One region of the Actinoplanes sp. CA-142083 genome, then DNA from elsewhere that is predicted to be linked to it. Evidence: predicted binding sites of a transcription regulator. Region 1 holds the regulator's gene; each other region holds the start of a gene.
What was found. The regulator HrcA, encoded in region 1, represses chaperone genes, less so after heat shock. The targets are predictions, from matches to a motif close to GGTTNGCACNCTCNNNNNGAGNGTGCNAACC.

Region 1 (10,426 bases):
AGCAGCGCCGCCGACACGTTGCGCCCGGCGGCGAGCACGAGCCGGCCGGTGACGCCGATCAGCAGCAGGTCGCCGATCACGTCGGCCGCCGAGATCTTGCCGGTCAGGACGTTGTCGCCGATCATGAAGACCCACACGACAAGCAGCGTCGAGCAGGCGGCCGCGAGCAGGTCGATCAGGCGGGCCCGCTCCACCAGCAGCGAGCCGCCCCGGGTGAACTGGATCAGCGCGGCCGCGACCAGCACGAACATCGACAGGTAGCACGCCTCGGCGGCGGACATCGCCCCGGCCGCGTAGAAGACGTCACCGACCGCGATGGCGGCGACCGAACCGGCCAGCAGCAGCCAGGGGCCGACGCGGCTGGGACGGTGCCACCGGACGCCGACGATGATCGCCAGACAGCTCGCCGAACCCAGCAGGATCCATTCGATCGCCCTCGACACGTCCTACTTAGTACCAGGGCGGTAGCTGTCTGTCCATGCGCGGATATACGCTGCGCTATTTGGCCACCGAATCGATGAACATCACGGAGAGCAACGTTTCCTGGGAGCGCGCCCGGCGCATGCCGAGAGACTTTCGCGACGTCAGCTGAAGACTTGGGCGATGACCTGACGCTCGTCCACGCCGCCGTCCGCGGTTACAGGCTGCCACTTGCCGTCGGGCGCGTGCCATTCGAGGTCGGCGAAACGTACCCGTTCGAGGCCGGTCGCCGAGGCGTGCGAGACGAGCCAGTGCGCGTACCGCCAGCCGGTGCTCGCGTCGGAGACCGCGACCGTCAGTCCCGCCGCCTGGCTCGCCGCCGGCGTCTTCGCCAGGCCCTTGCCCCAGTCCAGCTTGAGCCCGTTCATCAGGGCCGCGGCGGCGGCCGCCCCGCGCAGGACGGGCGCGCCCGTGACGGTGCAGGCAACCGCGCCGGTGGCGCGGCCGGTCAGCGCACGGGCCAGCACCGCCGACTCGTCCGCCCATTTCTCGTACGCGTTCGGGTAGGCCGACCGCTGCACGCGCTGCGCCGCGTCGGTGACCCGCATCTTCTCCCAGCCCTTGACCCGCTTGAGCGCGGAGTAGAACTTGTCGGCCGCGTACCGCGGGTCCTGGATCTTTTCCGGCGTGCCCCAGCCCTGGCTGGGCCGCTGCTGGAAGAGCCCCACCGAATCGCGGTCGCCGGTGTCCAGGTTTTCCAGTTTGGACTCCTGGAGGGCGGTGGCGAGCGCGATCACGACGGCCCGCTCCGGCAACCCGCGCCGGATGCCCACGGCGCTGATCGTCGCGGCGTTGGCCATCTGCACCGGGTCGAGCGTGACCTCGCCGTCGGCCTTGACGGTGCACTCGGGGCCGATGATCGTCGGCAGCTTGATGTCGCCGGACATGCCACGCATCACGACCACCACGCCCAGGGTGCCGACAACAGCGAGCAACGCGAGCACCACGATCGGCGTCCTGCGCACTCACACCTCCTCGACGGCTACCCCGTGCCAGGCAACAAGCGTAAACAACGACCGCACCACGGAACCGTCACTGCACTACACCTCGCGCGGCGAAGGCACCCACGAGGCCGGGCGCTTCTCGCGGAAGGCGTCGACCCCCTCGGTGCCCTCGGCCGAGCGGAAGTAGGCGCCCGAGCGCTCCGACAACTCGGCCAGCTCGGCCCGGATCGAGGGCGCCGGGGTCCGCCGGAGCAACTGCTTCGCCCCCGCCAGGGCCAGCGGGCCGCCCCGCACCAGGGCCTCGCAGTACGCCGCCACCGTCGCCTCCAGCCCTTCGGCCGGGACCGCCTTGGTGACCAGCCCGACCTCGGCCGCCCGCACGCCGTCGAAGACCTCGCCGGTCAGATAGAGCTCGGCCGCCGCCCGCGAGCCGAGCCGGGGGAGGACGGTGGCGCTGATCACGGCCGGGATGACGCCGAGGCGCACCTCGGTGAAGGCGAACGTCGCCTCCCGCACGCAGACCGCGATGTCGGCCGCGGCGATCAGGCCCAGGCCGCCCGCCCGGGCCGGGCCGGCCACCCGGCAGACCACCGGCTTGGGGAACTCCCAGAGCGCGGCCAGCACGTCGGCCAGCAGCTCGGCGGGCACCCGGCCGGAGGCGCGGGCCTCGGCGGTCTCCTTGAGGTCGGCGCCGGAGCAGAAGACCGGCCCGGTGTGCGAGAGCGTGACCGCGCGGACGGCCGGGTCGGTCAGCGCCGCCGAGAGCGCCTCGAGCAGCTGCTTCATCAGCGGCGTGGAGAGGGCGTTCCGGTTGGCGGGGCTGTCCAGGGTCACGGTGGTCACCCCGGCGACGGTGGCGGTACGGACCAGATCCATGGGCGAGACCATAACGGCGCCTGCGTCGAAGTGGGAGACGGGCTGCGGCGTGGCCCAGCCGCCGCCTGGCCGCACGACGCGAACACCCGAATACAACCCCGGTATTCGGGCGCCCGCGTCGCACGCCCAGACGACACCTGGACCTCGCCTCGCTCCGGCCCCCACTTCGACGCAGGCGCCGGCCGTGCACACTTGGTGGATGGCTGGCGCACTTCCCGATGGCGACCCCGTGCCCACCGACGGGTCCCTTCCGCCCGACGCGGCGGCGAGCGCCGGAAAAAACGGATTTGCCGTATATGTCCACGTGCCGTTCTGCGCGAGCCGCTGCGGTTACTGCGACTTCAATACCTACACGGCGAGCGAATTAGGCGGCGCGAGCCGAGAGGGCTACGCCGACACGGTCCTGCAGGAGCTCAAGCTCGCCCAAAACACGATAAATCCGGAAAAGGTGGACACGGTGTTCGTGGGCGGGGGCACCCCGACCCTGCTGAGCGCGGACGATCTCGGGCGCATCCTCGAAGGCATCGACAAGACCTGGGGCCTGAGCAGCGACGCCGAGATCACCACCGAAGCGAACCCCGAATCCGTGACGCCCGAATACCTGCGCCGGCTTCGCGCCAACGGCTTCACCCGGATCAGCCTCGGCATGCAGTCCGCCAGCCCGCACGTGCTCAAGATCCTCGACCGTCAGCACACCGCCGGGCGGGCACCCCAGGCGGCGCGGGAGGCGAGGGAGGCGGGCTTCGAGCACGTCAACCTCGACCTGATCTACGGCACCCCGGGCGAGACCCCGGACGACTTCGCCGCGTCCCTCCGGGCGGTCGTCGAGGCCGGCGCCGACCACGTCAGCGCGTACGCCCTGATCGTCGAGGACGGCACCCGGATGGCCGCCCGCATGCGCCGCGGCGAGCTGCCCTACCCCGAGGACGACGTGGCCGCCGACCGCTACCTGGCCGCCGAGAAGGCCCTGACCGAGGCCGGTTTCACCTGGTACGAGGTCTCCAACTGGGCCAAGGGCGAGGACTCCCGCTGCCGGCACAACCTGCTGTACTGGACCGGCGCCGACTGGTGGGGCCTGGGCCCGGGCGCGCACAGCCACGTCGGCGGCGTGCGCTGGTGGAACGTCAAGCACCCCACGACGTACGCGAAAAGGCTCGCCGACGGCGTCTCGCCCGGCCATGCCCGCGAGCTCCTCGACGACGAGGACCGCCGCGTCGAGGACATCATGCTGCGGGTACGTCTCAGCGACGGCATCCCGCTGGCGGGGCTGGACGGGCGCGGGGCCAAACAGGCGCTCGAAGACGGTCTGCTCGTGCCGGAGGCGTACGGGAAAGGGCAGTTGATCTTGAATTTGAAGGGCCGGCTGCTCGCCGATGCGGTGATCCGCGAGGTGGTGTGACTACGCCGGGCCCCCGACCCGGCGCCTGCCACGATCTACTTGATGATTTGCACCGTCATGGGGTAGTTGTAAGGCTCGTTGTTGCTGGCCTTCACGCCGGCGATGACACCGAAGACGATCGCGATGATCGACGCGGCGATGCCGACGAAAATGCCGATGACGATGCAGCTGAGCACCCAGCCGACGAGCGCGATGATCGACCAGAGGATCTGGAAGTTCAGCGCCTTGACGGCCTCGGCCCGCACGACCGGGGACTGGTTGCCCCGGGCGAGCAGCGCGACCAGCGGGGCGATCCAGCCCGCGCAGCCACCGCCGAGGAAGGCGCCGGCCGCGCCGCCGAAGTGGGCCACGAGGATCCAGGTGCGGTCATCGGTGGCGCTGCTGGGCCCCGGACCGTAGCCGTATTGCTGCGGGGGCGGGTTGTAGCCGCCCGGGGGCGGGCCGTAGCCACCACCGGGAGGCGGTGCGTTGTATGCGCCGGGAGGCGGGCCGTAGCCACCGCCGGGCGGCGGCGGGGGCGGGGACGAGGGTGGCGGTGTCGAACCCGACGTCGGATCGTTAGCCGCATACGGATTACCTTCACCGGGCGGGCGAGGTGGTTCTGTCATGGCTGCCACCGTAGGACCGCAGCTCAATACGGTCGAGAGCGACATGCGGTACGAGTCGATGAATAGACAGTCCACTCGATCATCGCGCCGGCGGGAACGGCGACGTAGACTGGCACTCTGTCTTTGGGAGTGCCAAACGTCCGCGAGGGAGGGGTCATGAGTCTGGATGACCGCAAGCTCGAGGTCCTGCGGGCGATCGTCGAGGACTACGTCGAGACCCAGGAGCCGGTCGGCAGCAAGGCCCTGGTCGAGCGCCACCAGTTGGGCGTCTCTCCCGCCACCGTGCGCAACGACATGGCCGTGCTGGAGGAGGAGGGATACATCCGCCAGCCGCACACGAGCGCCGGGCGGGTCCCCACCGACGCGGGCTACCGCCTGTTCGTCGACCGCCTATCCAAGGTCAAGGCGCTGAGCCCGGCCGAGCGCCGCGCGATCGAGCGCTTCCTGATCGGCGCGGTCGACCTCGACGACGTGGTGCATCGCACAGTGCGCCTGCTCGCCCAGCTCACCCGCCAGGTCGCGGTCGTGCAGTACCCGTCGCTGGCCCGCTCTTCCGTGCGCCATCTGGAACTCGTCCCGATCTCCACGACCCGCCTGATGCTCGTGATGATCACCGACACCGGCCGCGTCGAGCAGCGCCTGGTCGAGCTGCCCGGCCCGGTCGCCTCCGACGACGTGACCGACCTGCGCCGCAAGGTCAACGAAAAGCTCGCCGGTCAGCGCATGTCCGACACCCCGCCGCTGGTGCAGGGCCTGGTCGACGAGTGCGCCCCCGGCCACCGCAACACGATGGCCTGCCTGGCCAGCGTCCTGCTCGAGACGCTGGTGGAGCGCAGCGAGGAGCGGCTGGCGCTCGCCGGAACGGCGAACTTGACGCGGGGAGGTGTGCTGGACTTCCAGGGCACGCTTCGCCCCGTGCTCGAGGCCCTCGAGGAGGAGGTCATCCTGCTCAAGCTCATCGGCGACCTGGAGCCCAGCAAGACCAGGGTGCGCATCGGCGACGAGAACGAGATAGACAACCTCCGCTCGACGTCCGTGGTCAGCACGGGCTACGGCCCAGGGACGACTATCGTTGGGGGGCTGGGAGTGCTCGGACCCACCCGGATGGACTACCCCGGCACCATCGCCACGGTTCGTGCGGTGGCACGCTACGTGGGCGACCTGCTGGCCCAGAACTGACCGGCTCAGAACTGACGGATTCGCGCTGACAATGAGGACCCCAAACCCCGTGGCCAAGGATTACTACGGCATTCTCGGCGTGAGCCGGGAGGCCACCGACGACGAGATCAAGCGCGCCTACCGGAAGCTGGCTCGGCAGTACCACCCCGACGTCAACCCCGACCCCGAGGCCGCCGAGAAGTTCAAGGACATCAACGCGGCGTACGAGGTGCTGTCCGACGACCAGAAGCGCCAGATCGTCGACCTCGGCGGCGACCCGCTCGCCCCCGGCGGCGGCATGGGCCCCGGCGGTCCGGGCGGTCCCGGCGGCCCGTTCGTGGGCTTCCAGGACATCATGGACGCGTTCTTCGGCACGGCGGCCGGCGGCGGCTCCCGTGGCCCGCGCCCGCGCACCCGCCCCGGCGCCGACGCGATCCTGCGCCTCGAGCTCGACCTGGTCGAGACGGCGTTCGGCGTCGAGGCCCCGATCACCGTCGACACCGCGGTCCTGTGCACCCAGTGCTCCGGCGCCGGCACCGCGCCCGGCACCCACCTGGCCACCTGCGAGACGTGCGGCGGCCGCGGCGAGGTGCAGAGCGTGCAGCGCACGTTCCTCGGCCAGGTCGTCTCGTCCCGCCCCTGCTCCACCTGCCAGGGCCACGGCACGGTCATCCCGCACCCCTGCCCGACCTGCGCCGGCGACGGCCGCGTGCGCACCCGCCGCTCGCTGACCGTGAAGATCCCGGCCGGCGTCGAGGACGGCATGCGCATCCGCCTGGCCCAGCAGGGCGAGGTCGGCCCCGGCGGCGGCACAGCCGGCGACCTGTATGTCGAGATTCACGAGCGCCCGCACGACGTCTACTCCCGCAAGGGCGACGACCTGCACTGCCGCGTCACCCTCCCGATGACCGCGGCCGCCCTGGGCACCCGCCTGACGATCAAGACGCTCGACAGCGAGGAGGCGATCGAGGTCAAATCCGGCACCCAGCCCGCCTCGACGCTGCGCATCCGCGGCAAGGGCGTGCCCCACCTGCGGGGCCAGGGCCGCGGCGACCTCTTCGTCCACCTCGACGTCAAGACCCCGACCAAGCTGACCGCCGAGCAGGAGCGGATGCTGCGCGAGTTCGCCAAGACCCGCGGCGAGGACGTGGCCGAGCTGAGCAAGCAGGGCGGCTTCTTCAGCCGGATGCGCGACGCTTTCAACGGCCACTGACCTATTTGATACGCCCTGGGGACAGGTCCCCGGGGCGCAAGGCGATCACCGTCGTTGGTCGCGCCATTGCCGCCCGCGCCGGGCTGAGCTGCCGGGCCGGCGCTTCCCCCGTGCGGCCGCCGCTGAAATCCCGCTATGTGGTGGCCGTTGCCAGCTGATGGGAGCGTGTCCCGCCCTCCCCGGCGGGCCGTCCCCTTTGCTGGTCATATGGGCTGGTCTGCGGGTCACATTGCGGGAAACGCGCAGTGCCCCCGCTGGAAATATCGCTTATTTCCGGCGGAGGCACCTGATCGCCCGGTGAAGCTGATGAGTTGGTGCGCGCAGCTGACGGCGGCTCTTCAAGATTTCGCGGGTGGGGGCTTCCGCTATGCAGGCTCGAGCCGATCCCTGCCGCTGCGTCCCGCCGTGAGCTCATCGATCCCGGGCCCTCTGGCCAGAACCGCCCTGCCGACGGCGAGGTCGTCCTCGGTGTGGACACCTGCGGTACTCGATCACCGCGGGGCCCTGCCGGGCACTCGCACCTTCCGGCCACGAGCAGCGGCTATACCGGCCTGCACGGGTGGGGCGGCCAGTCACGAAGAGCGACACGATCGACGCCGAGCAGGCGGCCCGGGCGGTGTTGTCCGGCCGCCCGTTGTCCACAGGTAGTGCGGTCTAGCGGGTGGCCAGGGTGCGGCTGGCGTGGGTGGCGGCCTCGTGGGCGGTCTTCTTCAGGAGGTTGGCGGTCTCGATGAAGGCGTCCATGGCCGGGTTGACGCCGGCCAGGGTCAGCTCTCGCTCGATCAAGGTCAGGTCGGCGCCCCAGACGTCGGCGACGATGCGGCGCAGGTAGGCGGTGTTGTGGTCCCAGCCCTCGCGCGGGGTGCCGGGGCTGTAGCCGCCGCCGCGGGTGGTGAGGACGATGGCGGGCTTGCCCTCGAGGAGGCGTTCGCCCTGAGCGCCGCCGGCGATGGCCAGGTCGATCCAGATCTTGGCGTGCTGGGAGACGCCCCAGTTGTAGAGCGGCAGGGCCAGGATCACGGCCTCGGCCTCGCGGAGCTCGTTGGTCAGCGTCGAGGCCAGCGCGAACGCCTTGCGCTGCTCCTCGGTGCGCTGCTCGTCGGGGGTGAACGCGCTGAGCGCGGCGTGGCCCCAGGCGTCGGCGGGCAGCGGGTCGGCGCCGACGTGGCGGCGCACGAACGTGGTCTCCGGCCGGACGGCCAGCCACTCGGCCTCGGCGATGTCGGCGAGCTCACTGCTGGCCGAGTGCGGGCCCTGGATGCTGGCGTCGATACGAAGAACGGTCACGGCAAACGCTCCCTGTCAGATGGTGTTGAATGTTCAACACCGGGTTCTCCAGAAGCTTGCCACGGCAAGTGTTGAATGTTCAAGACGGGTACCCTTCAGTGGTGACAAACACCACGACGCCGCCGCACGACGACGACGTCCCCTGGCTGGGCGACGACGAGCGCGGCGCATGGATGACCCTGATCTCCCTGCTGATGAGCCTGCCCACCGCGATCGACGCGCAGCTCAAGCGCGATTCGGGGCTGAACTTCTTCGAGTACTCGATCCTGTCCGCGCTGTCCCGGCGGCCGGGCCGGGCCGTGCGGATGAACACGCTCGCCCTGTACGCGGGCGGCTCGGCGTCCCGGCTGTCGCACGCGGTCACCCGCCTGGAGAAGCAGGGCTGGGTACGGCGCGAGGTGCACAACTCGGAGATCCGCTGCACCGAGGCGATGCTCACCGAGAAGGGCCTGGCGGTGCTGGAGGCGGCCGCGCCCGGTCACGTCCGGGAGGCCCGGCGGCTGGTCTTCGACTCCATCACCCCTGAGCAGGTCGGGCATCTGCAGCTGATCTGCCGCCAGCTCGTCGGGTCCACGTCGCCGGAACTCGCCGCGGCCCTGGACCAGGCGATCGTCGAGGCGGCCGCCGAGGGGGGCGCCGCGGACGGCGCGGCGGAGTTCGACCGGGCGATCCTCGAGCAGACGGCCGCGTCGCCGTGCACGGCCGCCCTTGAGGAGGCTGTCGTCGGTCATGCGGCTGCGTCGCCCTGCACCGCCGCGCTCGAGGAGGCCGTCGGTCAGGTGCTGGACGAGGCTGCGGCGTCGCCGCGGGTGGGGTCGCACGATTAGGCGGGTGCGGCGGGCCTGGCTCTGGCTGGTCAAGAACACGCTCAACCGCGTGACGGTCCGCCTCGCGCGGGCGGGGCGCGGGCCGTTCGCGCTGGTCCGGCACGTGGGGCGGAAGACCGGGCGGGCGTACGAGACGCCGCTGTTGCTGGCCCGGCTCGGGGACGACTTCGTGGCGGAGCTGACCTACGGGCCCGAGGTCGCCTGGTATCGCAATGTCGAGGCGGCCGGGCGGTGCCGGGTGGTGGTGGGTGGCGTGGAGTACGAGATCGGGCGCATCGAGGTGTGTGCGCCCGAGGTGGGGCTGGCGGCCTTCGGGGAGCCGGCCGCGACGGTGCTCAGGCTGCTGCGGCGCCGAGACTTCCGGCTGCTGCGGCGGGCCTAGAGCGAGTGCCGGCGCCCGGCGCGAGGGCGGCCCTAGAGCGAGTGCCGGCGCCCGGCGCGGGGGCGGGGACTAGAGCGAGTGCCGCCGCCCGGCGCGAGGGGCGGGGCTAGAGCGGCGCGCCGTTGAGGAACAGGTCGACCAGTTGGGCGGCCGACAGGGTTGTGCGGGCGGGGCCGGACGACATGCCGAGGAAGGCCTTCGTGAGGACGTCGGGTGGGAGGCGCAGGCGGTCTCGGTCGGGCTCGAGCAGGCGGGTCACCGCTTGCTGGGTCTCGGGCACGCTGGTGATGGCGCGGAAGTCGTCGCGGCTGAACGGGCGGGCGGTGGGGGCGCGGTGGTCGTCGAAGCCGGCGCGGGCGTGGACGTAGTAGGCGTCCAAGATGTCGATCACCGCGAGCAGGCGGGCGGCCAGCGGCTGATTCACGGGGACGGCGTCGAGCTGCCGGATCGCCTCGGTGGGGTCCAGGGCGGCGGCCAGCCGGGCGCGCATGGAGTCCAAGAAATCCGGATCCATGGCACCACGGTACGAAGCCCTTGCACCCACCTCACGCGAGAGTCGCGCCGCGCCCTTGCGCGGCACGTGGTCGCGTGGCGCGGCGGGGGCTTTGGCCGACGCGTACGAAATGGGGGTCAGATCTTTGTTCTTGCTCGGTCGACGAGGAGCGGGAGGAGCTCGGCGCGCCAGGTGTCGAGATGGATCTGGCCGGAGGACATGCCGCCGTGGGCGAACTCCTGGCGGAAGACCATCGGCTCCATCTCGGTGGCCAGGTCGACGCCGACCAGGCGGTTGAACGCGGTGTAGAGAAGCGCCTCGCACTCGCCCAGGGTGGGCGGGAGGTACGTGCCGGTGAGGTGGTCGCGCATCGCCTGCCACACCCACGGATCGCCGCGCAGACCCCATCGGTCGGGCGCCGGCTCGAAAAGATCGTCCACTTGCTTCACGAATATCAAGCCTGGCACTGGTCGGGCGCTTTCGCACGCCGTGGAGGCATCAGGACGTCGTGGCAGGGACCGCGGCGGTCAGGGACCAGTCGTGGCTGATGTCGGCGGCGGTGCGCAGGAGCTTCGGGAGGTGGTCTTCCAGCAGGGTCTCGACCGAGGTCTCGGCGGCGTGGACGGTGACGTTGATGGCGGCGATCACGGTGCCGTCGCCGTCGCGGACGCCGGTGGCCACCGAGCGGATGCCGGGTGCGAGGTCCTGGTCGGCGAGCGCCCAGCCCTTGGCCCGCACCTCGCGTAACGCGGCGTCGAG
Region 2 (10,426 bases), 2.2 Mb from region 1:
CGGGTACTCGACGAAGTCGTACCCGGGAATGAGCGGAACCGGAAGCACCCGGGTCTCCCTCGCGGGATCGGCGCAGCCGATCGCCAACCCGCCCAATGGCAACCCCGCCGCCCTCTCCTCGCTGCCCGGCGCCGGCGGACGGCTCAGCGAGCTGCTCGGCGGCATCGCGGGTGACATCCCGGGCCAGTTCGCGACGTTCCAGTCCACGCCGGTGACCAGCGCGATCGAGGTCGCGGGCTCGCCTTCGGTGCGGCTGCGCGCGGCCTCGCCGACCGGGGAGGCGACGCTGTTCGTCAAGCTCTACGACGTCGACGAGTCGGGCACCGAGACGCTCAGCGCCGGCCTGGTCGCGCCGGTGCGGCTGACCGGCCTGCCGGCCTCGATCGAGCAGGCGAGCGAGGTGACGGTCACGCTGCCGGCGATCGTGCGGCGGATCGACGCGGGCCATACCGTACGGGTCGTGGTCGCCACCAGTGACCAGGCGTTCCTGACCCCGGCGCAGCCGGCCGTCTACACCGTGCAGGTCGGTGGCGAGATCACGCTGCCGACCGTGGTTGGCACCCCGATCGCCAACCCGCAGACGATCTGGCGCTACGTGCTCGCCGGCCTGGTCGTGGCGATCGTGCTGGGCCTCGCGGTGGTGCTGCTCGTGCGCCGCCGGCTGCGGCGCCGCCGGCACGACGAGGTGATCGACGAGTACGCCGACACGCCGCTGGTCGTGCGCGATCTGCGCAAGGCGTACGGGGACGGGTTCGTCGCCGTCGAGGAGATCAGCTTCACCGTGCGGCGTGGTCAGGTCGTCGGGCTGCTCGGCCCGAACGGCGCCGGCAAGACCACCACGCTGCGGGTGCTGATGGGCCTGACCATGCCGACCGGCGGCGACGCGCTGGTCTTCGGCCACCGGCTCACGCCGGGCGCGCCGATCCTGTCGCGGGTGGGCGCGCTGGTCGAGGGGCCCGGCTTCCTGCCGCACCTGTCCGGCTACGACAACCTCAAGGCGTACTGGCAGGCGACCGGCCGGCCGGAGGAGGACGCGCACTTCGAGGAGGCGCTCGAGATCGCCGGCCTCGGCGACTCGGTGCACCGCAAGACCCGCAAGTACAGCCACGGCATGCGGCAGCGGCTCGCCATCGCCCAGGCCATGCTGGGCCTGCCCGAGCTGCTGGTGCTCGACGAGCCGACCGACGGGCTGGATCCGCCGCAGATCGCCGAGATGCGCCGCGTCCTGAAGCGGTACGCGACCGACGGCCGGGCCGTGCTGGTCTCCAGCCACCTGCTGGCCGAGGTCGAGCAGACCTGCACGCATGCCGTGGTGGTCAACAAGGGGCGGATCGTGGCGTCGGGACCGGTCGACGAGATCGTCGGCGAGTCCCCGTCGGTGCTGCTCGACGTCTCCGACGTGCCGGCGGCGTCGCGGGTGCTCGAGGACCTCGGCGTGCGCTCGGTGACGCCGGACGGACCGAACGGGCTGATCGTGGACATGAACGGCACGCCTCGCGCCGAGGTGGTGGCGTCGCTGGTGCGGGCTGGGGTCGACGTCGACCGGGTGGTGCCGCGGCGCCGGCTCGAGGACGCCTTCCTGGCCCTGGTCGGCGACAACTCGCGGGGAAGTGGGGACCGATGAGCGCGGTAGAGGGCAGGCCTTCAGTCCGTTCAAGGGCGGCGGGCGGGGCGGTTGGATGGAGGTCGTCGGCGACTCTGCCGCTGTGGGCCGAGGTGCGTCGGCAGGCCACGCGCAGGCGTACGCAAATGGCCCTGGGTTTCATGGTCTTGCTTCCGGTCATCATCCTGGTCGCCTTCGAGTTCGGCGGGGGCAACGGCGGAGACGACGACAACGGGGGCGGCGCGTTCGGCAGCCTGGTCGACCTGGCCACCTCGGGCGGGCTCAACTTCGCGCTGTTCTGCCTGGCGGTCTCGGCCGGGTTCCTGCTGGTCGTGGTGGTGGCGCTGTTCTGCGGCGACCCGATCGCCAGCGAGGCCAGCTGGGGCAGCCTGCGCTACCTGCTGGCGATCCCGGTGCCGCGGGCCCGGCTGCTCGCGGTCAAGCTGGTGGTCGCGCTGGGATATTCGCTGCTCGCGCTGCTGACGCTCACCGCGACCGCCCTGCTGATCGGCACGCTGAGGTACGGCTGGCACCCGCTCGGCAGCACGGTGGCCGCCGCCATCCCGCCCGGTCAGGGGCTGCTGCGCCTGCTCGGCGTCGTCGCCTACCTCGCGGTGATCCTGATGGTCGTGGCCGGGCTCGCGTTCCTGCTGTCGGTGTCGACCGACGCGGCGCTGGGCGCGGTGGGCGGCGCGGTGCTGCTCTGGATCCTCTCCAGCATCCTCGACCAGATCACCGCGCTGGGCAGCATCCGGGTCGGCCTGCCCACCCACTACAGCGACGCCTGGCTCGGCCTGCTCTCCACGCCGCCGCAGGTGGACGACCTGGTCAAGGGAACGATCGCGGCGGTCTGCTACGCGACGCTCTTCTGGTCGGTGGCGTTCTGGCGCTTCACGCGGAAGGACATCACGTCTTAGGTTTCTATACGTAGACTCCATGCATACGTATATGTAGTATGTATGCATGATTACCGTGTCCGGGCTGCGGAAGTCGTTCGGCAGCCTCACCGTCCTCGACGGCATCGATTTCCACGTGCCCGCCGGCACCGTCTACGCCCTGCTCGGGCCCAACGGCGCCGGCAAGACCACCATGGTCGAGATCCTCACCACGCTGATCGCGCCGGACGCCGGCGAGGTCACCATCGACGGTCACGACCTGCGCCGCAGCCCCGGCAGGATCCGCCAGATCTTCGGCGTCACCGGCCAGTTCTCGGCCGTCGACAGCATCCTGTCCGGCCGGGAAAATCTGCGGCTCATCACCGACCTGCGGCACCTGGGCGCCCGCGCCGGCCGGGCCAAGGCCGACGAGCTGCTCGAGCGCTTCGACCTGACCGAGGCGGCCGACCGCTCGGTGATGACCTGGTCGGGCGGCATGAAAAGGCGGCTCGACCTGGCGATGACCCTGATCGGCGACCCCAAGCTGATCTTCCTGGACGAGCCGACCACCGGCCTCGACCCGCGCGGCCGCCGCGCGATCTGGGAGATCGTCCGCGACCTGGTGGCGAACGACGGCGTGACCGTCTTCCTGACCACGCAGTACCTGGACGAGGCCGATCGGCTCGCCGACACCGTCGCCCTGCTCGATCACGGCCGGCTGGTCGCCTCGGGCTCCGCCGAGGAGCTCAAGAGCTCGGTGGGCGCCGACTCCACGCTCGACGACGTCTTCTTCACGCTGACCGGGGGGATCCGATGACCAGCTCGTATGTGCTCGCCGACTCGGGCACGATGATCCGCCGGGACATGAGACGCATGGTCCGGTTCCCGATCATGACCATCAGCGGCATCAGCTTCCCGCTGCTGATGATGCTGCTGTTCGTGTACGTCTTCGGCACCGCGATCAGCGGCGGCGCCGGCCGCGGCACGTACGTGAACTACGTCGCCCCGGCCATCCTGATCATGACGATCGGCGGGGGTGGCTCGGCCACCGCGATCAACATCAACACCGACATGAGCGAGGGCGTCATCGCCCGGTTGCGCACGATGGCCATCTCCCGCTTCGCGGTGCTTTCCGGCCAGGTGGGCGGCAGCATCATCCGTACGGCGATCAGCCTGATCCTGGTCGTCGGGGTTGCCTATCTGATCGGTTTCCGCCCGGAGGCGAGCGGCCTCGACTGGCTCGCCGTGGCCGGCCTGCTCGCCCTGGTCACCTTCGCGGTGAGCTGGATGACCGCGGCGTTCGGCATGGTCGCCAAGACCCAGGCCGGCGCCAACTCGCTGTCCCTGCTGTTCACCTTCGGCCCGTTCGTGAGCAGCGCGTTCGTCCCGACCGACACGATGCCGGCCGGGGTGCGGTGGTTCGCCGAGAACCAGCCGTTCACCCCGATCATCGACACGCTGCGGCACCTGCTCGACGGCACCCCGGTCGGCAACACCTGGATCCTGGCGGTGGCCTGGACCCTCTTGTTGAGCACCGTCGGCATCCTGTGGTCGCGCTCGGCCTTCATGCGACTGCCGACGCGCTGATGCTTCGCTCACACCTCGGGAAGGGGTGTGAGCGAACCGCGGGGCACGACGTAAGGTGTGGGAAACAACTGAATACCTCATCCAGAGGGGCAGAGGGAACGGCCCGATGAAGCCCCGGCAACCACTACGCATGTCTCGATGAAGAGGCCTCACGCGTGGCAGGTGCTAATTCCGTCCCCGGTCCGGCAGGTCGCCGGCGGGGAAAGATGAGAGGAAGGCCTCGATGACGTCTGCCGTCAGCACACCCTCGACCACCGACTCGCCCGCCCGTGGGCTCGTCTGCCGTGCGTGCGGCGCGGAGTACCCGCTGATCGCCCAGCACGCCTGTTACGAGTGTTTCGGCCCGCTCGAGGTGGCCTACGACCAGGCCGCGCTCGCGCGGGTGACCCGTGAGCAGATCGAGGCGGGACCGAACAACATCTGGCGTTACGCGGGCCTGCTCCCCGCCGGCCAGGACCCGGCGACCCGAGTTACCCTCGACCCCGGCCTGACCCCGCTGGTCAGCGCCCCCGCCCTGGCCGCCGCCGTCGGCCTGCGCGCGCCGCTGTACGTCAAGGACGACTCGGCCAACCCGACCCACTCGTTCAAGGACCGGGTCGTCTCGGTGGCGCTCACCGCCGCCCGCGGCCTCGGCTTCACCCGCTTCGCCTGCGCCTCCACCGGCAACCTGGCCAACTCGGTCGCCGCGCACGCGGCCCGGGCCGGCGCGCCGAGCATCGTCTTCATCCCGTACGACCTGGAGCAGGGCAAGGTCATCACGACCGCGGTCTACGGCGGCGAGCTGGTCGCCATCGAGGGCTCGTACGACGACGTGAACCGCCTCTGCGGCGAGCTGGTGGAGACCGACGAGTTCGAGGACACCGCGTTCGTCAACGTGAACGTGCGGCCGTTCTACGCCGAGGGCTCCAAGACCCTCGGGTACGAGGTGGCCGAGCAGCTCGGCTGGCGCATCCCCGCCCAGGTCGTCATCCCGATGGCCTCCGGCGAGCTGCTCACCAAGGTGGACAAGGCGTTCCAGGAGCTGGTCGAGATCGGCCTGGTCACCGCGCCCGAGGGCGGCTGGGCCGTCTTCGGCGCCCAGTCGGCGGGCTGCAACCCGATCGCCACCGCGCTGCAGAACGGGACCGACGAGATCGTCCCGGTGAAGCCGACCGGCATCGCGAAGTCGCTGAACATCGGCGACCCGGCGGCCGGGGCGTACGCGATCGAGTCGGTGCGCCGCACCGGCGGCTGGATGGACTACGCCGACGACGACGAGATCCGCGAGGGCATCCGGCTGCTGGCCGAGACGACCGGCGTCTTCGCCGAGACGGCCGGCGGCACGACGGTCGCCGTGCTCAAGAAGCTGGTGGCGAGCGGCAAGCTCGACCCCGAGAAGGAGACCGTCGTCTACAACACCGGCGAGGGACTCAAGACGCTCGACGCGGTGGCGGGCCTCGTCGGGCCCACTCATCAGATCAAGCCGTCGCTTCGCGGGGCCCGCGAGGCTGGCCTGCTGGGATAACGGTCGGTAGTCGAAACTCTGCCATTAGTTGAAGATTCCACCCCCGGAGGACTTGCGCACCGATTTCCGGATCGGCAAGATGCTCTCTGCGGGAGGGCCGACGCCGTACGAGGCCCCTCACCTTCGAGCTTGGCGACAATCTCTCGAGGTGCCCAACGACCCAGTGCCGGAGGCGCTGTGCGTCCGTCCTCCCGACCAAAATCGTTTAGCCAAAAATGAATCGCGAGCATGGCCGTTGCCCGGGCAGGGTGACGGCCATGAATCTTTCTACGGGTCCGCTGGTGACCCCAGCCGACGCGTACGAGATCTATCGGGCTTGCGAGGAACGCGACAAGCCGGACGTTCCGCCGCTGGCCCTGGAGCACTTCGTCGCACGGCTCGCGAATCCGTTTCCGGGCGCCGATCACGAGCACTATCTGGCCTGGATCGACGGTCACCCGGTCGGCTATCTCTGGATCGAGCTGCCGGTTCTTGACAATCTGGACAATGCGAACATCGAGCTCTCGGTCCTGCCGTCGTCGCGGCGCCGGGGCGCGGGCCGGGCGCTGCTCGACCTGGCCGCCGAGCGGATCCGGGAGCTGGGCCGCAAGCACCTGATCGGCCCGGCGATGTCCCGCCACCCCGACGGCGCGCTGTTCGCCGCGGCGATGCAGGCCAAGCCCGCCCTCGAAGAGGTGCGCAGCCGGCTCGACCTCTGCGCGGTCGACCGGGCCGGGCACGACGCGCTGCTGGCCGACGCCTGGCGGCACGCCGAGGGCTACCGGCTGATCCTGTGGACCGGCGTGGCGCCCGACGAGATCATCGACGACGTGGCGTACCTGGACGGCCGCCTCAACGCCGACGCCCCGACCGGCGAGCTGGCGTGGGAGCCCGAGAAGGTGGACGCCGCGAAGGTCCGCGAGGGCGAGCTGAGGGCGGCCCGGCGCGGGCGGACCAGCTATCACGCCGGCGCCCTGCACGGCGACCGGCTGGTCGCCTGGACGAGGATCGCCGGCGACGCCACCGACCCGGCGCACGCCTGGCAGAACATCACGCTGGTCGATCCGGACCACCGCGGCCACCGGCTCGGCATGCTGGTGAAGCTGGCGAACCTGGCGCATGTCCGCGAGCTGCGCCCCGGCCTCGAGGTGATCGACACGTTCAACGCCGCGTCCAATGAGCACATGCTGCGGATCAACCGGGCGCTGGGCTTCCGGCCCCTCGACTCGGTGACCTTCTGGCAGCTGACGCTGTAGTCAGATAGGGCGGCGCATCCGCAGCTCGGTAAGGACCGGGAGCACCGGGTGCGGCACGCGCTCGCCGGTGTCCTCGAAACCCAACTTCTCGTACGCCCGGACGGCGCGCTCGTTGCCGGCGACCACCTCGAGCATCAGCTTGTCGCGCCCGTTGGCCCGGGACCACTCGCCGACCGCCTCGACCAGCTCGGCCAGCACCTTGCCGCCGCGCTGCTCGGGGGTCACGTAGACCGCGAAGATCACGGTCACCTCCGGCTCCTCGGGCAGGACCGTGCCGCCGGCGTGCCCGATCAGCCGCGACCGGCCGCCCGGGTCGGCCACGAACTGGGCCAGCCGCCCGCCGCGGGCCGCCTGGGCGATGCGCTGCCGGTACGCCTCGTGGGGGCGGGCGGCGGCCTGGGCGAGCGTCTCGAGGAACGCCAGCGGGTTGTCGGCCAGCATCTCGAGCCGCAGCGCGCGCATCCTGGCCGCGTCCTCGACGGTCACCCGGTGCACGCGCCAGCTGTTCACGCTGTTCTCCCTACCCTGTGCCGGGGTCGCGGGCAACCCGGTTGCCGGGAAACGGACGGGGGTGGCGGCCACGGTCGCCGCTGAGGCAAGGTGTGTCGATGGATGTGGGCGAGGGCCGCATGCGCATGGTCGAGGGCCCGGTGGTCGAGGCCGCCGACCCGTTCGACCCGGAGTCGCGCACGCACGAGCTGGCCCGCCCCGGCGTCTCCGCCGGCTCGGTCACTCCCGAGGACGACCCGGTTGTCCCGCCGCATGGCGCCGGCCTGCGCGGCTGGCTCTCCCGCTGGCGGGGCGTGCTGCGCCGCTGCCTGGTCGCGCTGCTGCCGATCGGCCTGCTCGCCGCGCTGCCGACGCACTTCTTCGTGGGCAACGTCGACGACACGGTGATCGCCGCCCCGGCCCTGTCCGACCTGCTCGGCGGCTTCGGCCTGCTGCTGCTCCCGCTGATGTGGCTGGCGTACTTCGCGGTGTCCGCCCTGCCCCTGGTGATCGCGCTGGCCGGCCTGGTGCCGGTGGCGCTGGCCGAGGGCGCCACCGGGTCGCTGCCCCGCCCGCGCCGGGTGTGGCGCCTGGTGGCCTATCGGCTGCGCCCGCTCTGGCTCTGGCTGGCCGCGTTCGGCCTGCTGACCCAGGCGCTGCCGCTGCTGCTCACCGCCGACCGGCTGGGCCCGGCCGTCGCCGCGCCCCTCGCCGTCGGCCTCGCCGCGCTCTCCACCGCCGTGCTCACCTTCGCCGGCGTCCTCGGCTGCGTCGTGCTGATCGAGCGTGACCGCGGCCGTCGACGGGCCCAGCACCTCTGCTCGCGGGCCTCCCTGAGCGGGCTGGTCGCGGCCTCGCTCGCGGTCACCGTCCTGCCCCGGCTGGCCGACGCCGTGTGGGGCGGCCTGGCGTCTACCGTGGTGGCGGTGGCCGCCGTTCTGCTCTGGGCGATCGCCGCCGTGGTGACCTACGCGCAGGCCCGTCGCGCCGAGGGCCCGGTGACCAGCAATTCGCTGCTCGCCGAGCTGGCCACGCCCGAGTTCGACTGATTTCCGTTACCCCCGCGTTTTCTTGCACTCGACCCCCCGGAGTGCTAAACAGGTCATTGGCACTCGCGACGGTTGAGTGCCAAGCAGGTCGGGACGGTGGGGTTCCGGTCGCGGCGCCGCCATCGGCGCCGGGGCACGGGGCCGGTCGTCGCGGGCTATCCGGCTCGGCCTGAGGACGTCACATCGCCAGGTGGTGACGTCCGCAGAGTTCCGCGCAGAGTTTTTCTGCAACATGTCCAGGAGGACACAGCCGAATGGCCAAGATCATCGCATTCGACGAGGAAGCTCGTCGGGGCCTCGAGCGGGGTATGAACCAGCTCGCCGACGCCGTCAAGGTGACGCTCGGCCCCAAGGGCCGCAACGTCGTCCTTGAGAAGAAGTGGGGCGCGCCAACGATCACCAACGATGGTGTATCCATCGCCAAGGAGATCGAGCTCGAGGACTCCTACGAGAAGATCGGCGCCGAGCTGGTCAAGGAGGTCGCGAAGAAGACCGACGACGTCGCCGGTGACGGCACGACGACGGCGACCGTCCTCGCCCAGGCGCTGGTTCGTGAGGGTCTGCGTAACGTCGCCGCGGGCGCCAACCCGATGGCCCTGAAGCGGGGCATCGAGGCCGCCGTCGCGAGCGTGTCCGAGGGTCTCTCGCAGATCGCCAAGGACGTGGAGACCAAGGAGCAGATCGCCTCCACCGCCTCCATCTCCGCCGGCGACTCCACGGTCGGCGAGATCATCGCCGAGGCCATGGACAAGGTCGGCAAGGAAGGCGTCATCACCGTCGAGGAGAGCAACACCTTCGGTCTCGAGCTCGAGCTCACCGAGGGCATGCGCTTCGACAAGGGCTACATCTCGGCGTACTTCATGACCGACGCCGAGCGGATGGAGGCCGTCTTCGACGACCCGTACATCCTCATCGCGAACAGCAAGATCTCCGCGGTCAAGGACCTGCTGCCCGTCCTCGAGAAGGTCATGCAGGCCGGCAAGCCGCTGATCATCATCGCCGAGGACGTCGAGGGCGAGGCCCTGGCGACCCTGGTGGTCAACAAGGTGCGCGGCACCTTCAAGTCCGTCGCCGTCAAGGCCCCGGGCTTCGGTGACCGCCGCAAGGCCATGCTGGAGGACATCGCCATCCTGACCGGTGGCGCCGTCATCAGCGAGGAGGTCGGCCTCAAGCTCGACAACGCCGACCTGAGCCTGCTGGGCACCGCCCGCAAGGTCGTCATCACCAAGGACGAGACCACGATCGTCGACGGTGGCGGCAACGCCGAGCAGATCCAGGGCCGGGTCAACCAGATCCGCGCCGAGATCGAGAAGTCGGACTCCGACTACGACCGTGAGAAGCTGCAGGAGCGCCTGGCCAAGCTGGCCGGCGGCGTCGCGGTCATCAAGGTCGGCGCGGCCACCGAGGTCGAGCTGAAGGAGCGCAAGCACCGCATCGAGGACGCCGTTCGCAACGCGAAGGCGGCCGTCGAGGAGGGCATCGTCCCCGGTGGTGGCGTCGCGCTGGTGCAGGCCGGCAAGACCGCGTTCGACAAGCTGGACCTGGCGGGCGACGAGGCGACCGGCGCGACGATCGTGAAGCTCGCGCTCGACGCCCCGCTGCGCCAGATCGCCGTGAACGCCGGCCTCGAGGGCGGCGTCGTGGTGGAGAAGGTGCGCAACCTCGACGCGGGTCACGGCCTCAACGCCGCGACCGGCGAGTACGTCGACCTGCTGGCCGCGGGCATCATCGACCCGGCCAAGGTCACCCGCTCGGCGCTGCAGAACGCCGCGTCGATCGCCGCGCTGTTCCTCACCACCGAGGCCGTCGTGGCCGACAAGCCCGAGAAGAACCCGGCTCCGGCCGGCGCCCCGGGCGGCGGGGACATGGACTTCTGAGTCCAGCCCCATCGCAACATCCGGAAGGCGGGTCGCTTCGGCGGCCCGCCTTTCCGCATGTCAGCGCCGGTGTCGTCCGGGGCGGGGGCGCTCGGCCAGCCACCACAGGGTCCCGCCGGTCGCGACGGCGATCAGGCCGGCTCGGGCCACGGCCAGCACGTCGTGGCCGGTGGTCGGCAGGTCGGCGACCGGCACGACGCGGATCGT
Region 3 (10,426 bases), 760 kb from region 1:
CCACCACGGTCGGCGCCGGCGGTCATTCGCTGTCGGCGGCGCAGGCGCAGCAGATCGCGCTGGCCCGGCTCGTCCTGGCCGACCCGCACACGCTGGTGCTCGACGAGGCGACGTCCCTGCTCGACCCGCGGGCGGCGCGCGACCTGGAACGGTCGCTCGGGGCGGTGCTGCACGGCCGCACGGTGGTGGCGATCGCGCACCGGCTCTTCTCGGCCCACGACGCCGACCGCGTCGCCGTCGTCGAGGACGGCCGGATCACCGAGCTCGGCTCCCACGACGAGCTGGTCGCGGCCAACGGTCCGTATGCGTCGCTGTGGCGCTCCTGGCACGGCGAGCGCACCCCGGAGGACACCGACGAGCCCTTGGCGGACACGGATGCCGCCGGCGCCACCCGCTGAGTCGCATGGCCGCCGGCTGAGTCGCGTGGCCGCCGGCCGGCGCGCGAAGGAGGGCGGGGGCGCGCGAAGGAGGGCGGGGGCGCGCGAAGGAGGGCGGGGGCGCGCGAAGGAGGGCGGGGGCGCGCGAAGGAGGGCAGGGGCGCGCGAAGAAGGGCGGGCGAAGAAAGGCGGGCGCGCGGCGGACGTCTGGGCTGCGGGGGAGCGGCTTGGGGTCAGGTTCCGTCGGCGGGGCGGAGCTGGCGGCGTGAGGTGATGGCCAGCTTGGTGAAGATCTTGCGCATATGCCACTCGACGGTGTGCGGGCTGAGGAAGAGCCGTGCGCCGATCCCGGCGTTCGTGAGTCCGCTGCCGGCCAGGCCCGCGATGTTCGCCTCCTGCGGGGTCAGGCTGTCGTGCGCCCTGGTGGCGCGGTCGGCCGTGACCTCGCCGGTGGCGGCCAGCTGCGGCCGCGACCCCACCGCGACCCTGCGCCCGGCCGGCCGAGCCGACCAGCCCGGCGGCCTCGGCCGGCGCGCCCCCGGTGGCCGGCAGGCCAGGGGATTGCCGCGCGTCTCGGACACGATCCGGTCACGGACCCGCTCGTCGAGCCGTCCCGGCACGGTGGCGTCCAGCAGCGCGCGGGCGTCCTCGTCGGCGAGGCCGGCGACCGGCAGCTCCGCCGGTCCGCGCCAGGCCGGCGTGGACTCCGGATCGCGGACCGCGAAGAAGACGCCGACCCGCTCGGCGACCAGCCGGCGGGAGGCGAACGTCAGGGTCTGCACCGAAGCCTGGTCCAGCCACTGTCCATCGTCGATCACACACAGGACCGGCTGTTCCTCGGCCGCCTCGGCGAGCAGGTTCAGCACCGCCATGCCGACCAGGAACCGGTCGGGGGGACTGCCGGCCCGATCGCCGAACGCCACCGCCAGCGCCTCGCTCTGCAGGGGTGGCCGGCGGTCGCGCAGATCCAGCAGCGGCGCACACAGCTGGTGCAGGCCCGCGTACGCCAGCTCCATCTCGGATTCGACGCCCGCCGCCCGGGCCACCCGGAAGCCGGCGGCGCGGTGCGCTCGGCATGTCTGTCGCGCAGCTCCGCAGTCATGATCCCCCCGGATCAGAGGGTAGATCCGTGGGCGGAGACGCGGAAGGGCGCGCCACCTGGCGCGCCCTTCCGGTAAACGATGAACCCGATCAGAAGCCCGGGCCGTGCTGGTGGCCGTGGCCACCGTGGCTGTGCCCGTGGCCGCCGCCGGCGGCCGGCTCCGGCTCGGCCGGCTTGTCGACCACGAGGCTTTCCGTGGTCAGCAGCAGGCCCGCGATCGACACGGCGTTGGAGACCGCGTTGCGGGTCACCTTCACCGGGTCGATGATGCCGGACGCGGCGAGGTCGACGTACTCGTCGGTGGCCGCGTTGAGGCCGTGGCCCCAGCCCAGCTCGTCGACCTTGCCCACCACGACGTAGCCGTCGTGGCCGGCGTTCTGCGCGATCCAGCGCAGCGGCTCCACCAGTGCCTTGCGCACGATGCTGACGCCGATCGCCTCCTCGCCGGTGAGGCCGAGGCCGCCGTCGAGCTCCTTGGCGACCTGCGCGAGGGCGGCGCCGCCGCCGGGGACGGTGCCCTCCTCGACGGCCGCCCGGGTCGCCGCGATGGCGTCCTCGATGCGGTGCTTGCGCTCCTTCATCTCGACCTCGGTGACCGCGCCGACCTTGATCACCGCGATTCCGCCGGAGAGCTTGGCCAGACGCTCGGCCAGCTTCTCCTTGTCCCAGTCGGAGTCGGACGCCTCGATCTCCTTGCGGATCTGCGCGACCCGGTCGGTGACCTCGGACGTCTTGCCGCCACCGTCGACGATGGTGGTGTTCTCCTTGTCGACCACGATGCGCCGGGCGCTGCCCAGCATGTCGAGGGTGACCTGGTCGAGCTTGTAGCCGAGCTCCGGCGCGATCAGCTCGCCGCCGGTGGCGATCGCCATGTCCTGCAGCATCGCCTTGCGGCGGTCGCCGAAGCCGGGCGCCTTCACCGCGGCGACCTTGACGGTCTTGCGGATCGAGTTGACCACCAGGGTGGACAGGGCCTGGCCCTCGACGTCCTCCGCGATGATCAGCAGCGGCTTGCTGGTCTGCAGCACCTGCTCGAGCAGCGGGAGGAGCTCCTCGATGCTGGCGATCTTCTGCGTGGTGATCAGGATGTACGCGTCCTCGAGGACGGCCTCCTGCGACTCGGCGTCGGTCACGAAGTTCGGCGAGATGAAGCCCTTGTCGAACTGCAGACCCTCGGTGACCTCGAGCTCGGTCAGCATCGCCGAGCCCTCCTCGACGGTGATGACGCCGTCGCGGCCGACCCGGTCCATCGCCTCGGCGATCAGCTCGCCGATGGTGGCGTCCTGGGCCGAGATGGTGGCGACGTTGGCGATCGCCTTGTGGTCGTCGACGTCGACCGCCTTGGCCAGCAGCGCCTTGGAGACGGCCTCGGCCGCCTTGTCCATGCCGCGCTTGAGGCCGAGCGGGTTGGCGCCGGCGGTCACGTTGCGCAGGCCCTCGCGGACCAGCGCCTGGGCGAGAACGGTCGCCGTCGTGGTCCCGTCGCCGGCGACGTCGTTGGTCTTGGTCGCCACCTCCTTGACCAGCTGGGCGCCGAGGTTCTGGTACGGGTCGGAGAGCTCGATCTCCTTGGCGATGGTGACACCGTCGTTGGTGATCGTGGGCGCGCCGAACTTCTTGTCCAGGACGACGTTGCGCCCGCGCGGGCCGAGCGTGACCTTGACCGTGTCGGCGAGCGTGTTGACGCCGTGCTCCAGCAGGTGCCGCGCGTCGTCAGAGAAGCTGAGAATCTTCGCCATGTATAGGTCCCTTCACGCGCCACCGCCCTGACCCGAGGTGCCGGGCCAGGGCGGTGAGCACTGTCAGTAGGTCACTTCTCGATGACCGCGAGGACGTCGCGGGCGGAGAGCACCAGGTACTCCTCGCCGGCGTACTTGACCTCGGTGCCGCCGTACTTCGAGTAGAGGACCGTGTCGCCCACCTGGACGTCGATCGGGACGCGGTTGCCCTTGTCGTCGATGCGGCCCGGGCCGACGGCGAGGACGGTGCCCTCCTGCGGCTTCTCCTTGGCGGTGTCGGGGATCACGATGCCCGACGCCGTGGTGGTCTCAGCCTCGTTCGCCTGGACCACGATGCGGTCCTCGAGCGGCTTGATCGCAACCTTGGTCGCGGTAGTCACGGGCATACCCTCCTGGGTACAGGTTTGCCGGCCATGAACCAGGCCGGTCTCATGCCTCATGCCACCGGGCGGGGCCGTCGTCGCGGGTGCCGGTCCGCCTGGTGCCTAACCGTCCGCCCGTGCGGGCTTCCGGTTGGCACCCTCATGTTGAGAGTGCTAATCGCGAGGTTATGCCGGAACTAGCACTCCGTCAACCAGAGTGCCAGTGTCGTCACGCCGGGGAGAATGCCTTCGTGACTCCCGACCTCCTCGCCCGCCTCCGTACCCCCGAAGGGGTGAACGCCCTGGCCAACGCCGCCGCTGTGGATCATGGAGATCCGCTCGCGGCCGCCTCGGCCCTGAGGTCGACGGGCGTCGATCCGGAGCTCGCCGCCGCGGCGCTCACTCAGGTGGAGCTACGTCGTAAGGCGGCCGCGAAGTTCGGCGAGCGGGCCGCGCGGATGTTCTTCACCCGCCCCGGGCTGGAGCAGGCGACGCGAGCGGCGGTGGCGGATCGCCGGGCGGCGCGCCTCGCGGCGGCCGGGGTCGGAACCATGGCCGATCTGGGGTGCGGGCTGGGCTCCGACGCGCTGGCGGCGGCGAGTGCCGGGATTTTCGTGTACGCCGTGGAGGCCGACCCGCTGACCGCCCAGATCGCCGCGGCGAACGTGAGCGCGCTCGGCCTCGACGATCGGGTCAAGGTCGACTGCGCGGATGCCACCACCGTCCGGGTCGAGGACTACGACGCGGTCTTCGCCGATCCGGCCCGCCGCCGTGCGGGTCGCGGCCGGGTGTTCGATCCCAACTCGTACTCGCCGCCGTGGGGGTTTGTTGCCGGCCTCACCGAACGGGTGCCGAGGACGGTGCTCAAGCTGGCGCCCGGCATCGACCACGCCCTGCTGCCGCCGGGCGCCGAGGGCGAGTGGGTGAGCGTCGACGGCGACCTGGTCGAGGCCGCGTTCTGGTGCGGCCCGCTCGCCGAGGTCCCGCGTCGCGCCACGCTGTTGCGCTCCCAGGCGGCCGAGCTCACCGGCAGCGGCACGGCGAAGGCCCCGGTCGGCCCGGTCGGCGCCTACGTCTACGACCCGGACCCGGCCGTCGTCCGCTCGCACCTGGTCGCCGAGTTCGCGGCGAGCGTCGGCGGCCGCCTCGCCGACCCCGACATCGCCTACGTGTACGCCGACGAGCCCGCCGGCACTCCCTTCGGCCGCCGCCTGGAGATAACCGATGTGCTGCATTTCTCTCTGAAACGGCTGCGAGCGCTGCTGCGCGAGCGCGGCGTCGGCCGCCTCGAGATCCGTAAGCGCGGCTCCGCCCTCGAGCCCGATCAACTTCGCCGCGACCTGCGCCTGTCCGGCCCCGAGGCCGCCTCGCTGGTGCTGACCCGGGTGGCCGGCGCGCCTACGGCCCTGCTGTGCCGCCCGCTCTGAAGGGGCAGATTCACCTGGGCAAAAGGGCAAAAATCACACGGGTAGCCCAAAGATTCGACGAGTACGGTTTTTGCCATGGCAAAGAAGCCCGCGGCCGGCACCCCCGCGACCGCCGTGCTGACCGACCAGCAGGTCGAGCACACCCTGCATCCGTACGACGTGTCCCCCGACGCGCCGAACTACGGCGCGCTCGTGGCGCGGGCGCTGGGGATCGGGCCCGACCGGGTCTTCAAGACCCTCATCGCCGAGGTCGACGGCAGGCTGGTCGTCGGGGTCGTGCCGGTCACCGGTGACCTTGATCTCAAGGCCCTGGCCGGGGCGGCCGGCGGCAAGCGGGCGGTCCTCGCCGAGCGGGCCGCGGCCGAGCGCAGCAGCGGTTACGTCCGGGGTGGCATCAGCCCGCTCGGTCAGCGGAAGAAGCTGCCGACGGTGGTGGACTCGTCGGCGCTCGCCCTTGACCGGATGTTCATCTCGGCGGGTCGCCGCGGCCTTCAGGTGGGGCTCGCGCCGGGTGATCTGATTCGGTTGACCGATGCCGTTACCGCCATGATCAGGACATAAAACCCGATCGGTGGCAAGCCGTTACGACAACGTTACGGACCGAGGGGATCTTTATCCCGAGATCGGACAAGATCGGGCACGGGAGTGACTTAGCGTCACCCTGTGAGCGACCTTAGGCGATCGTCCGGGGCCGGTCCCTGGCTGTCGCCAGGGCCCTCATCTCCGGATAACCGCCGTGTTGCCGGATTGTTATGCCGGGTTACGAGATCGCCGGGGCGCACCGCTTGTGCGACGGGCCGCAACGGGAATACGTTGCCGGGCACAACAAACTAGCTCCTGATCACTCGGCGTCTCGGGGAGCGACACTCCCGCAGCGCACACCATCGAATCCGATCGAAGGCCCGGATTACCCGAAAGGACACAAGGAATGCGTAAGGGACTGTTCGCCCTTGCCACGGTCGGCCTGCTGGCCACCGGCAGCATCGCTGCCTGTGGCGACGACAGCGGCAGCGACTCCGGCAGCAGCAGCGGCTCGAGCACCGGCAAGGTTGGCGTTATCCTCCCCGACACCAAGAGCTCGGCCCGGTGGGCCACCGCGGATTTGAAGTACCTGACGGACGCCTTCAAGGCGGCCGGCGTAACGGCCGACATCCAGAACGCGCAGGGTGACAAGACGCAGTTCCAGACCATCGCCGACGGCATGATCTCGAGCGGCGTCAAGGTCCTGATCATCGTCAACCTGGACTCCGGCACCGGCAAGGCCGTGCTGGACAAGGCCAAGGCCGCCGGTATCGCCACGATCGACTACGACCGTCTCACGCTGAACGGTGGCGCGGACTACTACGTGTCGTTCGACAACGTGAAGGTCGGCGAGCTGCAGGGCCAGGGTCTGGTCGACTGCCTCAAGGCCAAGAACCTCACCAAGCCGGTCGTCGCCGAGCTCAACGGCTCCCCGACCGACAACAACGCCACCCTGTTCGCCCAGGGCTACGACTCGGTGCTGAACCCGCTGTACACCGACGGCACCCTGACCAAGGGCCCGAACCAGTCCGTTCCGGACTGGGACAACGCCCAGGGCGGCACCATCTTCGAGCAGATGCTGACCCAGAACAAGGACATCAAGGGCGTTCTCGCGGCGAACGACGGCCTCGGCAACGCGGCCATCGCGGTCCTGAAGAAGAACAAGCTCAACGGCCAGGTCCCGGTCACCGGCCAGGACGCCACCGTTCAGGGTCTGCAGAACATCCTCGTCGGCGACCAGTGCATGACGGTCTACAAGGCGATCAAGAAGGAGGCCGACGCGGCCTCCGAGCTCGCCATCGCGATCGCCAAGGGCCAGAAGCCGACCACGGCCACCGGCAAGGTCACCGACCCGGAGTCGAAGAAGGACGTTCCCTCGGTGCTGCTGACCCCCCAGTCGATCACCAAGGACAACGTGAAGGACGTCGTCGCCGACGGCTTCGTCACGAAGGCGGAGCTCTGCACCGCCGACTTCGCCAAGGCTTGCACGGACGCGGGCATCAGCTGACCCGAGTTGTGACGGGCTAGTCCCGGACGGCTGACGACGGCGCCGCTCACCCCCGGCCATGGGGCGTGGGCGGCGCCGGAGTTGGGTCATCACCCCCCCACCCTTCTCGCCTGTGGCGGAGCCACGACGACGAAACCCGGTCACCAATCGAAGGAGAACCACCGTGGCCGCGACACCCCTTCTGGAGCTCAGCGGGATCGACAAGAGCTTCGGTCCCGTTCAGGTCCTGCATGACGTCGGTCTGAGCGTCTACCCCGGCGAGGTCACGGCTCTCGTCGGCGACAACGGCGCCGGCAAGTCAACGCTGGTCAAGTGCGTCAGCGGTATCTACACGATCGACTCGGGCACGATCACCTTCGAGGGCAACCCGGTGGCGATCCACAGTCCGCGTGACGCGTCCGCGCTCGGCATCGAGGTCGTGTACCAGGACCTCGCGCTCTGCGACAACCTGGACATCGTCCAGAACATGTTCCTCGGCCGGGAGAAGAAGCGCGGCATCGTCCTCGACGAGCCGACCATGGAGCAGATGGCCGGCGACACGCTCGCGAGCCTCTCGGTCCGCACGGTGAAGTCCCTCCGTCAGCTCGTGGCCAGCCTCTCCGGCGGCCAGCGGCAGACCGTGGCGATCGCCAAGGCGGTGCTCTGGAACAGCCGCGTCGTGATCCTCGACGAGCCGACCGCCGCGCTCGGTGTCGCGCAGACCGCGCAGGTGCTGGAGCTGGTCCGCCGCCTCGCGGACAACGGCCTCGGGGTCGTGCTGATCTCGCACAACATGAACGACGTCTTCGCTGTCTCCGACCGGATCGCAGCGCTCTACCTCGGCCGGCTGGCCGCCCAGGTCAAGGCCACCGAGGTGACGCACTCCCAGGTCGTGGAGCTGATCACCGCCGGGCGCAGCGGCAACATCGGCCTGCCCCCGGAGAAGCCGTCCGACTTCAACGGCGATGTCGTCGACATCACGCCCACGCCCGGAGGCGACCAGTGAGCACCGCAACGACCACCACCGCCGGCGGCGTCAAGGTCGCCCAGCCCTCCCTCGGCAGCTACTTCCACGATTACTGGGGCCGGGTCCGCGGGGGCGACCTCGGCAGCCTGCCCGCCGTCATCGGCCTGATCATCCTGAGCCTGATCTTCGGCGTCACGCGTGACACGTTCTTCAGCGCGCTGAACTTCGCGAACCTGTTCTCGCAGGGCGCCCAGTACATCTTCATCGCGATGGGCCTCGTCTTCGTCCTGCTGCTGGGCGAGATCGACCTCTCCGCCGGCTTCGCCTCCGGCGTCTGTGGCGCGATCATGGCGATCCTGCTGACCAACCACGGCTGGCCCTGGTACGGCGCCATCCCCGCGGCCATGGTCACCGGCATCGTGATCGGCTTCGTGCTCGGCTTCCTGGTCGCGAAGTTCGGCATCCCATCGTTCGTGGTCACCCTCGCCGCGTTCCTGGCCTTCCAGGGCATCCTGCTGAAGCTGCTCGGCGGCGGCAAGAACATCTCGATCAACGACACCTTCGTGCTCAAGCTCGCCAACGGCAACCTGTCGGTCGCCGTCAGCTGGATCCTCACGATCGTCGCGATCGTCGGCTATGCGGCGGCCCAGCTCAACCAGGTCCGCAGCCGCGCCGCCCGAAACCTGGTCAACGACCCGATCGGGGTTGTGATCCTGCGTATCGCCGGCCTCGCGATCGTGCTGCTGGTCGCGACCGCCCTGCTCACCCAGGAGCGCTCGATCAACCCGGTGCTCAACTCGGTGAAGGGCGTGCCGATCGTCGCCCCGATCATCGCGGTCTTCCTGGTCGTCTGGACCTTCGTCCTCGGCCGCACCACCTACGGCCGGCATGTCTACGCGGTCGGCGGCAATACCGAGGCGGCCCGCCGGGCCGGTATCCCGGTCGACCGGATCCGCATCTCGGTCTTCGTGATCTGTTCCTTCATGGCCTCGATCGGCGGCATCCTCGCCGTCAGCCGGGCCAACTCGGTCGACCCGAACACCGGCGGCAGCAACATCCTGTTGTACTCGGTGGGCGCGGCGGTCATCGGCGGCACGAGCCTCTTCGGCGGCAAGGGCAAGGCGATCAACGCGGTCATCGGTGGCGCGGTGATCACCGTGATCGACAACGGCATGGGCCTGCTGGGTTACACGTCGGGCACGAAATACATCGTGACCGGTCTGATCCTGCTGGTCGCCGCGAGCGTCGACGCTCTCGCCCGGCGCAGAGCGGCGTCAACCGGAAACCGATGAGCGACATCCTGGGTGCGGGGACGGCACGCTGATGCGGGCCGGCCCCAGCCAGGAGGAAGTTCGCCGGCACAACCTCGGGACCCTGCTGCGCTACGTGCACGTGCACGGCGCGACCTCCCGGGCGGAGCTCACCAGCCGGCTCGGCCTCAACCGCAGCACGATCGGGGCCCTGACCGCCGAGCTGACCACCGCAGGGCTGGTCAGCGAGGCGGCGCCGCGGGAGACCGTCGGCCGGGCCGGGCGACCCTCGCTGGTCGTTCGGCCCGAGTCGTCCAAGGTCTACGCGTACGCCCTGAGCATCGAGGTCGACCGCCTGCGCGCGGCCCGGGTCGGCCTCGGCGGCCAGATCCTGGACCGCCGGGAGACCGACCGGCCGCGCGGCATGCAGGTGCTCGACGCGGTGCAGCCGCTGGCGAGCTTCGTCCACGAGATGCGTGTCGCGGTCCCCGACGACGCCCGCTACGTCGGCACCGGCGTGGCGGTCGCCGGCATGGTCCGGCGCCAGGACGGCATGGTCCGGCTCGCGCCCACGATCGGCTGGGTGGAGGAGCCGGTCGGCGCCGCGCTGCGCTCCGAGATCGGCGACGCCGGCAAGCTCACGGTCGGCAACCACGCCGACGTGTCGGCCCTGGTCGAGCACAGCCGGGGCGCCGCGGCCGGCTGCGACAACGTTGTCTATCTGTACGGCGACGTCGGCGTCGGCGCCGGCATCATCGCCGACGGCCGCCGGGTGGCCGGCCACGGCGGGTACGGCGGCGAGGTCGGCCACATGGTCGTCAACCCGTACGGCCGGGAGTGCAGCTGCGGCTCGCGCGGCTGCTGGGAGACCGAGATCGGCGAGTACGCGCTGCTCAAGCACGCCGGCCGCGGCGAGCAGACCGGCCGGGAGGCGGTGCTCGGCGTGGTCGACGCCGCCATGCGCGGCGACAGCCAGGCCCAGTTCGCCGTGCGCCAGGTCGGCGAGTGGATCGGCTTCGGCGTCGGCAACCTCATGAACATCTTCAACCCGGAGGCCGTCATCTTCGGCGGCACGCTCCGGGACGTCTACCTGGTGGCGGCCGCGCAGATCCGCAGCCGCCTGAACGCGATCGCCCTGCCGGCCTGCCGCGAGCACATCCGCCTGCGCACCCCGGAGCTCGGCTACGACGCGGC

Region 2: the regulator HrcA is predicted to act here: its motif matches at 8,397-8,427, upstream of groL (chaperonin GroEL).
Region 3: the regulator HrcA is predicted to act here: its motif matches at 3,730-3,760, upstream of groES (co-chaperone GroES).

Annotation. Positions count from the first base shown of each region.
Region 1 covers NZ_CP192076.1:1,615,782-1,626,207, forward strand. Annotated here, with positions in the region: gene ACQPZX_RS07720 (PAS domain S-box protein) at 1-443, opposite strand, end outside; gene ACQPZX_RS07725 (hypothetical protein) at 585-1,445, opposite strand; gene ACQPZX_RS07730 (enoyl-CoA hydratase-related protein) at 1,521-2,312, opposite strand; gene hemW (radical SAM family heme chaperone HemW) at 2,500-3,699, shown strand; gene ACQPZX_RS07740 (DUF4870 domain-containing protein) at 3,735-4,307, opposite strand; gene hrcA (heat-inducible transcriptional repressor HrcA) at 4,464-5,486, shown strand; gene dnaJ (molecular chaperone DnaJ) at 5,536-6,678, shown strand; gene ACQPZX_RS07755 (FMN-dependent NADH-azoreductase) at 7,333-7,965, opposite strand; gene ACQPZX_RS07760 (MarR family winged helix-turn-helix transcriptional regulator) at 8,067-8,792, shown strand; gene ACQPZX_RS07765 (nitroreductase family deazaflavin-dependent oxidoreductase) at 8,797-9,174, shown strand; gene ACQPZX_RS07770 (hypothetical protein) at 9,281-9,688, opposite strand; gene ACQPZX_RS07775 (hypothetical protein) at 9,805-10,116, opposite strand; gene ACQPZX_RS07780 (IclR family transcriptional regulator domain-containing protein) at 10,166-10,426, opposite strand, start outside.
Region 2 covers NZ_CP192076.1:10,205,549-10,215,974, reverse strand. Annotated here, with positions in the region: gene ACQPZX_RS47300 (alpha/beta fold hydrolase) at 1-1,624, shown strand, start outside; gene ACQPZX_RS47295 (ABC transporter permease) at 1,621-2,520, shown strand; gene ACQPZX_RS47290 (ABC transporter ATP-binding protein) at 2,567-3,295, shown strand; gene ACQPZX_RS47285 (ABC transporter permease) at 3,292-4,065, shown strand; SAM riboswitch class I at 4,140-4,278, shown strand; gene thrC (threonine synthase) at 4,289-5,569, shown strand; gene ACQPZX_RS47275 (GNAT family N-acetyltransferase) at 5,827-6,804, shown strand; gene ACQPZX_RS47270 (N-acetyltransferase family protein) at 6,805-7,350, opposite strand; gene ACQPZX_RS47265 (hypothetical protein) at 7,413-8,342, shown strand; gene groL (chaperonin GroEL) at 8,597-10,219, shown strand; gene ACQPZX_RS47255 (Ig-like domain-containing protein) at 10,280-10,426, opposite strand, start outside.
Region 3 covers NZ_CP192076.1:855,621-866,046, forward strand. Annotated here, with positions in the region: gene ACQPZX_RS04125 (ABC transporter ATP-binding protein) at 1-398, shown strand, start outside; gene ACQPZX_RS04130 (helix-turn-helix transcriptional regulator) at 611-1,393, opposite strand; gene groL (chaperonin GroEL) at 1,569-3,218, opposite strand; gene groES (co-chaperone GroES) at 3,290-3,604, opposite strand; gene ACQPZX_RS04145 (THUMP-like domain-containing protein) at 3,832-5,007, shown strand; gene ybaK (Cys-tRNA(Pro) deacylase) at 5,083-5,568, shown strand; gene ACQPZX_RS04155 (sugar ABC transporter substrate-binding protein) at 5,936-7,036, shown strand; gene ACQPZX_RS04160 (ATP-binding cassette domain-containing protein) at 7,200-8,021, shown strand; gene ACQPZX_RS04165 (sugar ABC transporter permease) at 8,018-9,274, shown strand; gene ACQPZX_RS04170 (ROK family protein) at 9,306-10,426, shown strand, end outside.